DNA from 3 places in the Microcoleus sp. B9-D4 genome. Region 2 is predicted to be linked to each of the others. Evidence: riboswitches for the same ligand, from Rfam matches in the RefSeq annotation. Region 2 holds a riboswitch; each other region holds the start of a gene.
What was found. A riboswitch is a leader RNA that binds a small molecule or an ion and turns the genes downstream of it on or off. The one in region 2 is predicted to bind cobalamin.

Region 1 (5,329 bases), on a different contig from region 2:
CATCGCTGGCTTGCGACAAAGCAATACGCGGGAAGGATTGCAACAAGCACTCAGAAATGCGAGTTTTTCGACAGCCGGATCGAGCGAGGATGTGAAGTTTTTGCCCACGGGCGATCGGGCTGGTAAGCCGATTTTAGTGCAAGTTAAACAAGGAGGAAGCACTGGCTATAACTTTGTCCCGCTGCGGTAAGTTTGTTAAGTGCGAGGCGTTTCCTTTACATGAGGGATGGATACGGTACGTTTCCGACGGAAGTTCCCGCACTCCCGGTTCTGTGGACGATCGCGGCGGGGGACTGGGTTTGGAGGAATTTCCCTTCGGCGAAACACTACGGCTGCTTTAATATTTGAGCACAATTTCTGGTTATAATTATAAGCAACACCGCAGTGAACATTTGGTATGGGAAGAAAAGCAAAACTCAAAAAACAACGGCAAACAGAGCGACAACTACAGATGAAAGAAGGTCAACTTCCATCTATTACTCCTCCCCCAGTGGGTGAGCTTGTATATTCTAAAGATGCTTGGTTTAGTGATAATAAGCCCTTGAGTATCGATATTGTAAAAAGCGCCAGAACTCAAAGATATTTAGTTTGCCTAGATCCGAATCCCTCCCAGGAACACACCAGACAAGTTACTCTAACAGTTTGGGACAGTGTTGAGCGTGCAATTTTCGGAGGTGAAGAGGCAATTAAACATCTCAAGGCATACACCTATGAGCAACTTTGTGTTTTTAGGAATTTTCAAGAATTCATCTCTAAACTAAGTGATGATGACGATCAAGTAATCGCTGTAAGCCATGAGGGGAGAGTGCATACCGATCGGGAAACTCGGATGGCGGCGATGAGAGAATTTAATAAACACGCCATTGAGTCCGGGGATAATATCCGTTTTCGAGTAGATGGAGAGACGGTTCTTTGAATATAACTCGCTACTACGATAGGGATATCACTTAGTCGCAAGCCCCATAGCCTAGCGCTTTCCAATTGATATAAGCTTTTCGATCAACACCCCCAATTACTAAACCATAAACCAAACTTATTTTATTAGGTGATATAAGTTCCCATCACGCTAGAAAAGACACCAGTCGCGTGGAACAGGCATCTTGCCTGTTCCTGAGCTAATTTTACATGGAATTAGCAGAATTTTTAAGATAAACTGAAATGAGTAGATTAAAGGAGAGCGTTGTGTATGATCGCGCAAGTTGACACCAAAACCTACACCGCTGAGGAATATCTAGAATTAGAAATCAATTCTCAGGATCGGCATGAATTTATCAATGGGGAGATTGTTCTGATGGCTGGCGGCACACCGGATCACAATGAAATTACCACTAATTTAGTTGTTGCGCTGAAACTGGCGTTAAAAGGGAAATCATATCGGACTTTTAGTTCGGATCAGCGGCTTTGGGTTCCGCAGCTTAATAATTATACTTACCCGGATGTGATGGTGGTAGCGCGCCCGATCGAGCTCCAATCTGGACGAACGGATACAATTACTAATCCGCTGCTAATTGCTGAGGTGCTGTCTAAAGGTACTAAAGCTTATGACCGCGATGAAAAGTTTGCTGCTTATCGCAGTATTCCTAGTTTTCAGGAGTATTTATTAATCGACCAATATCGGCTACAGGTCGAGCAATATTCTAAAACTGATGCGAATAAGTGGATTTTTTCGGAATATAGCTGTATGGGCGATCGCCTCAGTTTAACCTCTGTTGCTGTGGAAATTTCGCTGGCAGATTTGTATGAAAATATTGAGTTTGGTGAATAGGCGGACGGTTTTTTGTCAAATGTTCCAAATAGTGGTAATATCCCCGTATATCGATCGGCTCTGATGGAGAACAGCCATCAGACGTAAGGGGGAAAGTTCGGTGCGAATCCGGCGCTGTCCCGCAACTGTAATGAGATTATTGCATCTCTGAGTCAGGATGCCCGCCGATTTGTTTACAATCATGTTTTTCATCTGCGAGGTATGGGTGATGGTGAGTTTATTATTTTTTTTATTATTGGATTGGGGTTTTTTAACCGCAGATATCAGCAGATGAACACAGATGAACGCTGATGTAATTCGATCTGTGTTCTGAAGCGTATATTATTTTAATGGAAAAGAAATGCGAATTGAAGATAGTGTTTGGCAGGGTAGTTTTGGCTACTGGCAAAACTTGTTTATTCACCAGAATATTTTGCCGATAGGACATACTGCTTGGAATGGCTTTTTGCATCGAGGACGAGGCTTGGTTGCTTGCAAAATCAATACTCCCATTAACGGTTCTGTGAATTGGAGCGTAGATACTATCAAGTACGATCTGGAATTTGTTTCCCAATTGTACGCAACTGCTTATTTGCAACAACTAGAAATAGAACCAAATACTGTTTTCAATCTGCTGCAAATCATTGATAGCTACGAACCCAAGGCAGCCATTATATTTTTGTCGATCGCAAACGGTCAGATTGATATCAATTTGTTGCAAAAGTTGGCAATTTCTCCTGTTGAGTGCTATGAACAAGTATGCAAGCGCTGGGAAGAATTTCAACTCTGCCCTAAATCCTAAAACTTACTAAATTTTCCGAATGCCGCAGCCAAAATCAATCGAAATTTCCAAGGTAACTCGCTACCAAAATGCAGCGCTTAATTACTATTTGGGCCTGACAGATTCGCCCTACCTTCACTACGGCTATTGGGAAACCCTACCTGTGCCCGCTGACGAACTAACGATCGCACGATTGCGCCTCGCTCAGCAAGCTTATACTGTAAAACTGTTGGATGCAATCCCCAAAGGCACTCATACGATACTCGATGTGGGCTGCGGGATTGGTGGAAATGCGGCTTATTTGCTCGATCGAGGTTTTGCAGTCGAAGGGCTCGCACCCGATCCGTTCCAACAACAGCGCTTTCTTAAGTGTACGGGCGATCGGGCAATCTTCCACCTCACGAGGTTTGAAGACTTCAAAGCAACCCATTTCTACGATCTTATTCTCTTTAGCGAAAGTAGCCAGTATATGTCGGCTGTTGATATTGCTAACGGTGCCGCCAAAATCCTCAATCCCGGCGGTTATGTTTTGCTGGCTGATATGCTGCGATCTGATGCTAATTATAAAGAGGGAATGTTCTCTAATTGTCATGTTGTTACGGAACTTCATGCAGCATTAAAGCAGGCTGGATTCACTTTAGTAAAAACTGAGGATATTTCCGCCCATATTTTGCCAACAATCGATTTGTATGTCGATACTTTCCGCCGATATGGACTGAATACAATGATCTATGTTGCAGATTTGATTGCGATCACAATTCCCCCCGTCCACAAATTCCTGCGCTGGATATTTCGTCGCTGGTTCAAGAAGCTGGTAGTTGAAGGATTGGAGGCAAGTCAACTTTTTGAGCAACATCTCTGTTATGAAATGCAACTTTGGCAGTTGTCAAAATCTGATCAAGGCTGACACAAATACAATGGAAAGCGGTAATCGGTAATTGGTAATCATTCATCGGTAATCGGTAATTGGAGGCATAGCCTCCGGGTATTTATTCCCAGGCAGAGCCTGGGAACAAGGCTATAAAAAATAAAAAATATGTCTGAATGGATTCTCGAATTCGATCGCACTTGCTACTCCTATCCCTGCGGTTCGCGAGTGGCAATTCAGGGTTTAAATCTCAAAGTTCCCGCTGGGAAACGGTGCGGGCTGATCGGTCAAAATGGCTGTGGCAAAACTACATTTTTTCTGTTAGCAAATGGCTTATATCAACCGCAACAGGGAATCATTAGCTGGCAAGGTGAACCCTTTCGCTACGATCGCAAATCTTTGATGCAACTGCGCCAACAAATCGGACTCGTGTTTCAAAATCCCGAACATCAATTAGTAGCTTCCACGGTAGAAGAAGATATTTCCTACGGATTGTACAATTTAGGCTTGAGAGAATCCGAAATTGCTCAACAGGTGCAGCAGGCGATCGAGCAATTCGATCTAAGCGAACTCGCCCGCGAACCAATTCACAATCTCAGTTTGGGCCAGAAAAAGCGGGTTTCCATCGCCGATATCATGGTTCTCAAGCCGAAACTGCTGCTGTTAGATGAACCTACCGCCTATCTCGATCCGCGTCACACCCGACAACTGATCGGTTTACTCCAACAAATTCACAGCGCCGGAACCACTATTCTTTTAGCAAGTCACGACCTCGATTTCATCTACCGCTGGGCTGATTGGGTGTTTGTAATGGATCGAGGAAAATTGATTTTAGAAGGAACACCGGAAACCGTTTTTGCTCAGCGGGATGTGTTGGAACAATTGCAGCTTGGTGTACCGCTGGCGATCGAGCTTATGGAGCAAATAAGGGCGATGTTTCCAACAGACGATCGCTCAAAAATCCCCGCTTTCGAGCAATGGCAACAACAAATTTTACAAGCACGTCGGCTGCTTTAACGGAACTTAGACAATTGATAATTGGCGTTGCTGATTCACGGTATGAATTACCTTTTCGCTTGAAGTTACAAAACTCACCCTCAAGCGGGCTTATAGCAATTGGGAAATCTTGAATTCATACCTCTATTCAGCAACGCCGTTTATAGCAATCCTAAATCATTCATGTAAATTTGTAGGGTAGTGCTAAGAGTGCCTACCCCCTATCTATCGGGGCAACCGGGCGTGGGATTGCCCCTACAATAATTACGCGAATGATTTAGGGTTGCTATATAGCAATTGCGAAATAGTGAATTCATACTTCTATTAAGCAAAGCCCCCGTGGGGGGAAGTTCAGATTACACATTACCAATTATCAAAAATTGATTGAGGAAAAAGGCGATCGCCCCACTGCCGATCGGCACAGTCAGATTGTCAATTCCCAGCTTGGAAACCGACTCCAAAGTAGCAGCAGCCAAAGCTACAACAGCAGACACAGCCCAAGTTTGCCAAATATTGCCTTGAACCGCCAGCAAAATCAAACTGCTAACAGCAAAACTCACCAAATACATAGTTGCAGAACCTTCCCAACTCTTCTGCATTCCCCAAACTCGATAAATATGTTTCCCGTATTTCTGGCCGATGACAGCAGCCAATCCGTCGCCCCAAGTCATCACTAAAATGCCCAAAGCAGCGTATTCCTGATGTTGCAGCGGCCAAAACCAAGCCACGAGAACGCTGATACTAACAGCATAGAAAAAAGTCCCCCAACTGTGCCGATTGATACTGTTAAGACTGGGCAAAATCGGAACTTGGTAAGAAATTAGGGCGATCGCACCTGCTAAAATTCCCGCCGAAATCCCCACCCAACCGGGTATTTCCAGCCACCACGCCAGCAAAATCACATTTCCAGTACCGATGTGTACCACCTTCCGCGATACTT
Region 2 (5,329 bases):
TGCACACTCCCCAAACTAAGGGAATACCAAATAGCAATTGCAGTCCGATCGCACTTCCAACAAGTTCAGCTAAATCGCAAGCAGAAATAGCAATTTCACAAAGTATCCACAGCAAAAAACTGACTCGCGGACTGAAATAATCTCGACAAGCTTGTGCCAAATCTCGTCCCGTTGCCACTCCCAAACGCACGCAGAGTGATTGCAGCAAAATTGCCATCAAATTAGATAGCAAAATCACACTTAATAGCGCATAGCCAAACTTGGCTCCCCCCGCTAAGTCAGTCGCCCAGTTTCCGGGGTCCATGTAACCCACTGAAACCAAATATCCCGGCCCTGCGTAGGCCAGCATTTTACGCCAGAAACCTTTGCTGTTGGGAACGGGGACGCTGCGGTGGACTTCAGGAAGGCTGGGTCTGTTTTCGGGGTGAGTCATTGGTTTTATTGTTAAATAATTTTCATATTATTTTCATAATCTCACAAATTCTGTTAAATTTCATCAGTCGTATTGCTCAAAATCCGCCAAAGTTGCAAGAAATATGAAGTTGTGTATTTTTTATCTAACACTCCAGGTAATGTGAATGCAGCAACAGAATGTGTGATATGCTCTGAATATCAAATCGGTTCTGGTGAGGAACAGCCACCAGAGGTAACGGGGAAAGTTCGGTGTAAGTCCGGCACTGTCCCGCAACTGTGAAGGAGACAAGTTCTCCAAGTCAGGATGCCCGCCGATGCCCAAATTTACTTTATTCATCTGCGAGGTACATGATGACTACTCAATCTTCTTCTTCTTCGGTTTGGCAACAAACGGCACGGTTGACGCTTTCAACACCCGTGCAAGCGACGCTCTACATCTCCCTATGCGCTTTGACTGTCTGGACTGTTTACTTTACAACTTATCCCGCCGTCCATAACAAGGTACACTCTCTGCGCCACCACACTTTGATGGTTAGTTGTCACTAAACAAGATTGTTTTTATTTGAGATATTGCAGTGCGATTCGTTTAACCTGTTGGGGCGGGTAAACCTGCGAGCTTTCTCAGAGTGCAGACAGGTTAAATAAACCCGCCCCCACCCCGCGCGAGATTCCTTAAAAGTCCAGAATTAAAATGTCAAAATTAAAGTTTTCTGCGCTCATCAGTGCTGTCTGCATGATGAGTATCTTTTTCTATGGTTGGGTAGGGTTTTCGCAGTCTCCACAATCAACTGTGCGACTGACTTCTGAACCCCCAATCAGCCAGATTTTACCCTTTGAAGCCGAGGCAACTACACCTTTATCTCCAGTGTCGTTAAAGCTGCAAGCTTTAGATGCAGCGGGGATTCCTTTAGAGAATGCTCGAATTAGTTTGACAATTTTAACTCCGCCTAAAAATCATTGGTTTACCACCGATTTTCCGATCGTGGAGGGAACAAAGTTGCTGGATATAGAGGCTGTTGCAGCTAAAGGTGAGTTACAAATCCAGCAAATGCTGCCCATTAGGGGAAATTATCAATTGTTAGCAAAGGTGACTCCGATCGCAGAAAATGCTTTTACTCCTATTCAGCAAACTTTAACACTATCCGTGCCGGAAAACGGGGTGAAGTATCGCAATTTTGGGATTTTAGCTGTGATTTTGTTGGTTGTTGGGCTAGGTGGCGGCTTGGCGATTGGAGGAAAGCCCAAAATCCAAGCAGGAGAAATAGCGCCTGAAAGAGTGCGATTGCTGTTAAGTGGGGCGATAATAATTGCGATCGCTACCTTGTTATATGTTAATGTCAGTGCTGAAATTGCCCAGTCTGAGATGTCGATGCCAATGTCTCACATGACAGAATCTAAACCGACAGAAAAAACTAGCCCCATTGTGCAATCTCAGGGTTTACAGGTGCGACTTTCTGGAGATGTTAGTGCGACAGTAGGGAAAGCTGCTAATTTACAAGTTCAAGTCACCGATACCAAAACAAATCAGCCAGTCACAGATGTATTGTTCAATGTTAAAGTCACCCAACTCGAAAATGATTGGATTGCTTTTGCCTACAAAGGTGTCCCGGATGCAGCCGGAAAACTGATATGGCAAGAGCAGTTTTTTGATGGCGCACCTCACAAAGTAGAGGTAGAAGTTTCTCCCCAACCCAACGGGGCCCGTCAGTTTTCACCATTCCAGGTTTTACAAAGTATTGAAGTTGAGGGAGTCGCGCCTCCTCTTTCAGTGCGGTTGACTGTTTTAGCTTACTTTACAGGCATTGTAATCGCGGGGATGGCGATCGGATTTGGATTGCAGCGCCGTTTGCTTGGGCTGCGGGTGAGAGTAGGGCGCATTTAACCGGATTTCGGATAATTTAATTTAAGTGCGATCGACTATGATTAAGTCGATCGCCAGAAATCACTCTTGTCAACGTTCCTGATTTGAGAGCTCTTTAAATTCGCGAGTTCCCTGATAGCCAGATAAATCCGCTAACTCCTGCAAAGATTTTTGCCCTTGGTAAAACTTACCGTTAATTTCCCAAGTGGGAGTCCCTTGAATCTTCGCAGCTTCGCAAAGATCCCGCCGAGCATTTTTCCCTTGAGGATTGCACTCAATATAATTGATAATGCCCGCCGCTTCTTTGCCGAAACTTGCTTTCTGTGCTTGACAATGATCGCAGGTAAAAGAGCCGTACATTTTAGCACCCACTATTTTTAAATGCTGCGCTAAAGCAATTTCTGAAGTACCGGAAGATGTCGTAGTCTTGATGCTAGTCTCGTTAGCTGTACCGAGATTATTCACATCGGCATAAAGAGCCAGAGAGGAAATCAGCACTAACATAGACACCACAATTCCTATAAAAAATAGTTGCCCGATATCATCCCATTCGCGACCTATTAATGCTAAGACAAACAAGCTAGTTGCAAACAAAGCAGATGCAATACAGTAAATACAAGCTGCTTTAATATCAACAGCCAGTACATACATCAGATAGCCGCTGAAAATCGTCATAGCTGTGCTACCAGCAAACAGAAATAGTCCCGTCCAAGACTCTAACTTAGAGCGGAGACTCTTCTGTTCTGCGGGATTGACCAATAGGGGAGCTACGGCAAAAACTATCATGCTCAAATAGCCCAAAAAACCGAACAAAGAAAGAGGCAAACCAAAGACATAGGCATAAGGACTCGAAAGCACGATATCGCAGCCTTCGATCGGACAAACTGCCGTTCCGTTGGATAACTTAACCACTGTTAGATAAGCAGTGATCGCAGCCCCTATCGAGGCAATTCCTGCCGTGAGCGGACGAGAATAGCGGTGAATCCAAGGCATGGAACGTTGACGACGCATAATATTTTTTCCTGTGCTGGATATTTCCCAAGACTAAATTGTATTACCAACCATTTTACACTTTGATGAAATAAGCCACAATTCCTAGAAGGATTAATACTGCTCCGGTTAATCCTTGTTCGTGAGCCTCGAAAAAATGCAGCTTTTCTTCTAAAGCATTAACTCCTTTCATTCCCAAGTCTACTAGCAAAACCATTCCCAAAACTGTCACAACTAAGTAGACCACAGAAACTACAAGTATGCCGCTCAAACCAATCGTTCCTGCTGAAAAAAAATAGGCTTCTATTTCGATGCAAGGCGAGAAAAACATTCCTGTTCCTAAAACAGCTAGGATTTGAAATTGCGATCGCTTGGTAGTTAAATTAACTGTTTCCGCGTGATGGTGGTGGTGCCTGCGAGAACTATCTAACTCTGCCAAAAGATAGATAATTCCTAAAACTAATAAAACTAAAGGCGCAATTATTTCAGCGGCCTCTACATAGGTAGCAGCGAACTTGTAACCGAATAAGCCGACGACAATTCCAATTAGGATAATGCTGAGGGTATGAGCAACTCCTGTAATTACTGTAGCCCGCAAAGTTTCGCTGCGAGACCAATTTTCAGTTTTACCAATCGCAATTAAAGGCATCCAGTGGTTGGGAATTAATGCGTGAATAATACTAAGAGCTAGACTTCCCAACAGAATTTTGAGCATACTTTCCATTTGCTTTCCTCTACAAATTGCTACAAGGAGGAAGGAATTGCCCGCCCTCCTGGAGTTGTCAGCCGACTACTTTAAAACTCTAGTCGCATTGAAAATAGCTGCTAAAGCCACCCCAACATCAGCAAAAACTGCTTCCCACATTGTCGCTAAACCAAAAACACCCAAACCAATAAATATCGCTTTAATTGACAGGGCAAAAATGATATTTTGCCAAACAATATTGTGAGTTTTTCTGGCAATTTGGATGGCTTCAGCCACCTTGGAGGGTGCATCTGACATAATTACAACATCGGCAGTTTCGATCGCCGCATCCGAACCCAAACCTCCCATTGCTATGCCCACATCAGCTCTAGCAAGTACGGGTGCATCATTAATTCCATCCCCGACGAAGATAATTTTATCGCCTTTTTTAGATTGGGAGATCAGTTTTTCGATCGCCTCTACTTTTCCTTCAGGTAATAACTCAGCTAAGTAGGAATCTAAACCGAGCTTTTTCGCAACACTCTCAGCTACAGCTTGATTATCTCCTGTGAGCATCACGATTCGCTCAACACCCAGTTTCTTGAGGTCGCGAATAGCCTGTACAGCGTCTTCCTTAAGCTCGTCAGCAATCAAAATATACCCAGCGTAGCGGTTGTCTACCCCTAAATGTACGATCGTACCTTCAGCATTGCAGACATCGTGAGGGATATTTTCTCGGTGCAGCAAACGGTCATTTCCGGCAAGCACAATTTGATTATTTACTTTCGCCCGAATGCCGTGCCCCGCTATTTCTTCGTAATCTTTCACATCCGATGAATCTATTTTTCCGCCGTAAGCTTCCATAATAGATTTCGCGACTGGGTGATTGGATTGAGATTCTACTTTAGCCGCTATTGCCATCAACTCTGTTTGGGAAAAACCATTTTTAGGCACAATTTGTGCTACTTTAAAAACTCCTTTTGTCAAAGTTCCTGTTTTATCCAAAACAACTGTCTTGACTGCTGTCAGAGTATCTAGAAAAGTCGAGCCTTTAACCAAAATCCCGCGCTTGGCTGCACCGCCAATTCCCCCAAAGTATCCCAGAGGAATGCTAATCACCAATCCGCAAGGGCAGGAAATAACTAACAAGACTAGGGCGCGGTAAACCCACAAAAATCTGTCTGCATTAGTTGCTCCTGAAATGAACAAAGGCGGAATTAAAGCCACTGCTAGCGATGCAAAGACTACAAAGGGCGTGTAGTAACTGGCAAATTTGCTGATCATCTTCTCAGTCTCAGCTTTTTTGCTTCTGGCATTTTCTACTAATTCCAGAATTCGGGAGATTGAAGATTCACCGAAGAGTTTAGTAACTTTGACGG
Region 3 (5,329 bases), on a different contig from region 2:
GCTGGCATCCTGGCGTCATGGTACAATTTCCAACTCAATACGATCGTCCTGCCCTCGTTCCCGTCAACGGGTAAGGAATTTTATGAAGCCCTACAATATATTTCAAGCATCAATAGAGCGCAGCAAGCTTACTATGCAGAATACGGTCTATTTAGCGATTCCATTGCAAAATTGGGTCTGGGAATTAAAGAACAGACCGAGAACTATAATTACACGATGGTCTCATCAATGGGCCCGGTTCAAACTTTGCACAATCACCGCGAACCAGCACAATTTGAAAGCGCGATCGCGATCGCCAAACCTACTGATAGGAACCCCGATAAATCCTACACTGGCGCAGTATTTGCTTACAAAGAAAAGGGTAGCAATATAATAAAAACTATTACTGCTGTATGCGAGAGCGATCGCGAGAACGCACGTTATGCAGAAACTTGGAGTCCCCCAACTTTTGACGGCAAAGAAATTCACTGCCAGCCCGGAACAAGGTTAAGGTAAAACCTTGAAACTCTTTTGCGTCACTTTTTGACCGTCTAAGTAAAATTGAAACTGCCAATTGCCCGGTTTGTCATCTTTTTGAAAATTGTACCAGCACCAAGTATTTAATCGATTGCCCGTCGTTTTTAAATAAGATTGACTCTGGGCTGCAAAGTTGCCTTGAGAGTTGACAACCTTACAATAACCTCTATATTTTCCCTCTAGCAACTTAGTAGCACTGACAGCAAAATAGACTTTATTGTGTTGTTTCAAAGACCAAACATCTCTAGTTTTTTTCGATTCTAGTTCGTCAGTTAACATCACTTGAGTCTGAGGATTTAACTTTACTGCGTTGATTATTAGTTTGAGATCGACTGCTGTTTGAGGTTCGGAAAATTTCCACAGCCAAGGAAACAGCAAAGGAATAAAAATAGCAGCAATTGCTGTTAATAATCGGACTGATATCAGTGCGATTTTTGACTTGTTACGCGGCTGAACTACCTCTAGGGGAATCAAAGCATTGAGGGCAGCATCTGCGAAAGGATAGCGGTGTTTGAAATTGGGTTCCACCATTTTTTGCAGCCAGTCAAGAAACTCTGGAGTTAGCTGCGGCAAGCGATTTTTAAAATTAATCCGCCCCGTATCGTCCATCAAGCTGCCAATTTCGGTAGAATTGATGCCGATTAGCAAGCAAATTAGCGTCGCGCCGAGACTGTATAAATCCGATGCAACAGTTAGCTGCCGATTGAACATTTGTTCTGGCGGCATAAAGCCCAAAGTGCCTTTCACAACGCTGCTGGCCGCCACTTCTCCCCCGCCGATTCTAGCAAATCCGAAATCGACAAGGCTGACATTCATCCGGTCATTTACTAAGATATTTTCGGGTTTTAAATCTCTGTGGATGACTGGCGGAACCCGATTTTGCAGGTATTTGAGTATTTCTAAAACAGAGATAGCAATTTGCTTGATTTGTTCGGGTTTCCAGCGGTTAGAATTTGCCAAGGAAGGGGAATCTTTGTATTCTTGCACCATGCAGAAACCCGATGCAGTTGGGAAGGAATCTAAATAGCGGGGAATGCTAGGATAGTCGAGTTCTCGCAAAATTTTAATTTCTTGTTCGCACGCTTGATATTGAGCCCAATTAGCGCCTGTTTGGGCAAATTGAAATTGTTTGACGGCGACGGAACGTTTGGTATTAATTTCGGTAGCGAGATAAGTAACTCTACCGCCAGCGCGATTGTGTCCGAGTTCGCGGGTTATTTGATAGCCGTAGTTGGAAAAGTCAGGAAAAGCATTCATAGGTAAACAGTTGATAGTTGATAGTTTATGGTTGATAGTTGACTGTTGGGAGTTGATAGTTGATAGTTGTCAGTAGTGCGAGCTTAAGAACTCGCGAACGAGAGTTCAGTTGTTTACGGTTTAATTAAATTGGGTTCGGATTTGTGATAGTGGGCAAGGATTCTTTTTGATTTAAAAACACTCATTTCAAACAAAGGAATTGCAGTAACTACTAAAGATACCATTATCGTTCCTCCTACAGCTATCATTTCCATGGGTTCAACCCATTCTAATTGACTACCGACTTTTAAAAACAGGTAAAATAATAATCCAAGACTCATACAAAATCCGGCACAAAGAAAGGCTATTTGGGCAGCATCTACTTCAATAATTTGTCTGGATCTCTGCTCGTCAATCACATGGTTAAACATCAAATGAACTATTTTGTAAATCAAGGATGCCATTGCTAGAATTAAGGCGGCTATAAGGCTCCCTCCTAATGCTCCCAGTAAAGTTACTTCGCCCTCAATCAAGGAATATATCAAACCTAACAAAATTAACAAAATGAACCAAGTTAAGTGGAAGATCAACTCGGACATTAAACCTGCTAAAATAAAGCCGCACATAAAAGTCAGCCTGTATGCAGAAAAAGAATTAGTTTTTTGCGGTACGGGCAGCGGGGCTGTTGTAGCTTGCAATTCTATTGTATGAGTTTGGGGTTCAGAATTTGCGCGCAAGATGATTTGGCGGTTGTAAGTTTGACTGGCCAGCAATTTGCTCGTATCGACGGCGATTGTGCACTCGATATTATTGCTTTCAAATGCCTGCGGTTCAAAGGAGATCCAAGAGTGGTCGTAGGGCGTGTGGGGCGGATCGTTCGGATGCGGCGCAACTTCCCATCTTCCTGTTAAAATTGTATCGGGAATTGGGTTGCTAATTGCAATAGTTTGTGTTAAGATTTCTCCATATTCAGTAGCAGTGAATTGAATGCGATCGCGCTCAATTCTCACTTTCGGCAAGCTGCTGACATCCAAAGATTGTAGCGCAGCTAAAGCATCAGCCGCCGACTGATATCTATCTTGAATTCTCGGCGCTACCATCCTTTCCAGCCAATTCATCCAACCTTGCTGCAACGGCGGTACTAAATGCCGGAAATGAATGCCATAATTGGCATCAACTAAATTACCGACATCCGCAGATTTCGTACCAGTTAACAAGCAAATCAGCGTTATCCCCAAGCCGTAAAGATCCGAGGCTTTGGTTAATTCTCGGTTGAACATTTGTTCGGGTGGCATAAATCCCATCGTGCCTTTGACAACGCTGCTGGCGGCAATGTTTCCGCATCCCAAGCGCGCAAAACCGAAGTCTACTAAGTAAACATTTAACTCTTCGTCGATTAACAAGTTTTCCGGTTTGATGTCGCGGTGAATTACGGGCGGTTTCTGGGATTGCAGGTAAGCTATAATTTCTAAAGTTGCGATCGCAATTTGCTTGATATCCGGCGGCGAAAAAGTCCGGGCGACTGCAGATTCGGCATTTTTGTATTCCTGCACCATGCAGAAACCGCTGTCAGTCTGGAAAGAATCGAGATAGCGTGGGATGCCAGGACGATCCAGATTTTGCAAAACTTTAATTTCTTGTTCGTAAGCTTCGTATTCGGCCCAGCTAGCACCTAATTGAGCAAATTGAAATTGCTTAATTACAACGGATTTTTTAGTGTTAATTTTTGTGGCGAGATAGGTGACGCGGCCGCCCAGACTGTTGTATCCGAGTTCGCGACTTATTTGATAGCCATGTTGGGAAAAGTCAGGAAAAGCGTTCATAGGTAATTACTATGGTTGGTAGTAAGGACTTTAGTCCTGAAGCAGTTATCTTATAAGGACTAAAGTCCTTACTACGAACAAAACGATCGCTCCTACAAACATAACTTTTTTGAAAAAAGGCGGCAAGTGCGGTATGATGTGATTTCGCGATCGGTTCTAGCGGGGAGCAGTCGCTAGAGGAAACGGGGAAAGTTCGGTGCAAGTCCGACGCTGTCCCGCAACTGTAATGAAACCCTTGGGGTTTTTCAAGTCAGAATGCCCGCCGATATCTAACTCACTTTTGAACGCATCTGCGAGGTACGGATGATGGATGGAATTAACACGGCTGTACGCACAAAGCACAGTCTATTTGTTTGCACTGCTTGTGCTAGTGTTTGGAAAAACGGCAAGCGCGAAGGTAAAAGCGGCGGTCAACAATTCATGGAAAATTTGTCGCAACTCGCTAAAAATTGGAAGTTTTCTGATAAGTTTGAGATTCAAGAGGTTGAGTGCATGAGTGCTTGCAGTCACTCTTGTGCGGTGTCTTTTGCTGCTGTTGGAAAGTACACTTATCTGTTTGGCGATTTACCTGCAAATGAGTCGGAAAGCGTCGCGGCTGTACTCGAATGTGCGGGTCAATACTATGCTAAACCGGACGGTTTGTTGCCTTGGTCAGAGCGTCCTCAAGCTCTGAAAAAAGGTGTTTTAGCAAAGATTCCACCACTGGGAAATTAGACCCTTTCTCGTTACCATGCTCTACCCATCGCCGATAACTAAGGCGACCCATCCGCCAGGGACTTAAGTCCCTGGCTAATAGCGAAAGTCCTCTAAAGAGGACTGAGAATAAAAATTTTAAACTCATTAGTCCTCTTGAGAGGACTTTCGCTTTGAGGCAGGGGTTTAAACCTCTGCCGGACTGTCGGTTTAACGAGTTTTCTGTCCGCAATTGCCTGACCCAAAATTGAAAGATATTCAATCACACTACAACAACAAAATTATCAATGCACAAAATTCCTGTTACTGTCATCACTGGTTTTCTCGGTAGCGGCAAAACTACCTTAATTCGCCACTTATTGCAAAATAATCAAGGTCGCCGCATTGCTGTTCTGGTTAACGAATTTGGCGAAATCGGAATTGACGGAGAACTGCTGCGCGATTGCCAAGTTTGCGACGAAGAAGAAAATGTTAGCAGCAATATTGTTGAACTAACAAATGGTTGTCTTTGCTGCACTGTTCAAGAGGAATTCTTGCCGACTATGCAGGAATTGTTGAAGCGCCGAGAACAAATTGATTGTATCTTAATTGAGACTTCTGGCCTCGCACTTCCTAAACCTTTGATTCAAGCTTTTCGCTGGCCGGAAATTCGCACGGGTGCTACTGTAGACGGTGTTGTTGCTGTTGTCGATTGCGAAGCTATTGCTAGCGGTACTTTTGTCGGTGATATCGATGCTTTGATGGCACAGCGGCAGGCCGATTCTAGTTTAGATCACGAAACTCCGATCGAGGAATTGTTTGAAGACCAGTTAGCCTGTGCCGATATGGTACTTTTAACGAAGGTCGATCGCGTAGATGCTGAAACTCACAAGAAAGTCCAAAGCTGGTTGCAGCAAGAGTTGCGTCCGAGTGTGAAAATTGTGCCTTGCAAAGGTGGCGAAATTAACCCCGATGTGTTAATGGGATTTAATGCGGCGGTTGAGGATGATTTGGAGTCTCGTCCGAGTCACCACGACACTGAGGAGGAACACGAGCACGATGATGATATTAACTCGACTTAC

Region 1: another riboswitch for cobalamin. It lies ahead of QUB24_RS31620 (hypothetical protein); the one in region 2 lies ahead of QUB24_RS06485 (CbtB-domain containing protein).
Region 3: another riboswitch for cobalamin. It lies ahead of QUB24_RS28150 (DUF1636 domain-containing protein); the one in region 2 lies ahead of QUB24_RS06485 (CbtB-domain containing protein).

Annotation. Positions count from the first base shown of each region.
Region 1 is NZ_JAUBTS010000102.1:6,719-12,047, forward strand. It holds gene QUB24_RS31600 (ABC transporter substrate-binding protein) at 1-190, shown strand, start outside; gene QUB24_RS31605 (hypothetical protein) at 174-341, shown strand; gene QUB24_RS31610 (hypothetical protein) at 398-916, shown strand; gene QUB24_RS31615 (Uma2 family endonuclease) at 1,187-1,765, shown strand; cobalamin riboswitch at 1,804-1,948, shown strand; gene QUB24_RS31620 (hypothetical protein) at 2,106-2,546, shown strand; gene QUB24_RS31625 (methyltransferase domain-containing protein) at 2,566-3,432, shown strand; gene QUB24_RS31630 (ABC transporter ATP-binding protein) at 3,562-4,410, shown strand; gene QUB24_RS31635 (diacylglycerol/polyprenol kinase family protein) at 4,746-5,329, opposite strand, start outside.
Region 2 is NZ_JAUBTS010000007.1:96,995-102,323, forward strand. It holds gene QUB24_RS06480 (Nramp family divalent metal transporter) at 1-433, opposite strand, end outside; cobalamin riboswitch at 602-744, shown strand; gene QUB24_RS06485 (CbtB-domain containing protein) at 763-960, shown strand; gene QUB24_RS06490 (hypothetical protein) at 1,106-2,296, shown strand; gene QUB24_RS06495 (vitamin K epoxide reductase family protein) at 2,366-3,286, opposite strand; gene QUB24_RS06500 (hypothetical protein) at 3,342-3,989, opposite strand; gene QUB24_RS06505 (heavy metal translocating P-type ATPase) at 4,056-5,329, opposite strand, start outside.
Region 3 is NZ_JAUBTS010000068.1:22,786-28,114, reverse strand. It holds gene QUB24_RS28165 (type IV pilin-like G/H family protein) at 1-495, shown strand, start outside; gene QUB24_RS28160 (protein kinase domain-containing protein) at 487-1,773, opposite strand; gene QUB24_RS28155 (serine/threonine-protein kinase) at 1,887-3,575, opposite strand; cobalamin riboswitch at 3,710-3,856, shown strand; gene QUB24_RS28150 (DUF1636 domain-containing protein) at 3,879-4,289, shown strand; gene cobW (cobalamin biosynthesis protein CobW) at 4,556-5,329, shown strand, end outside.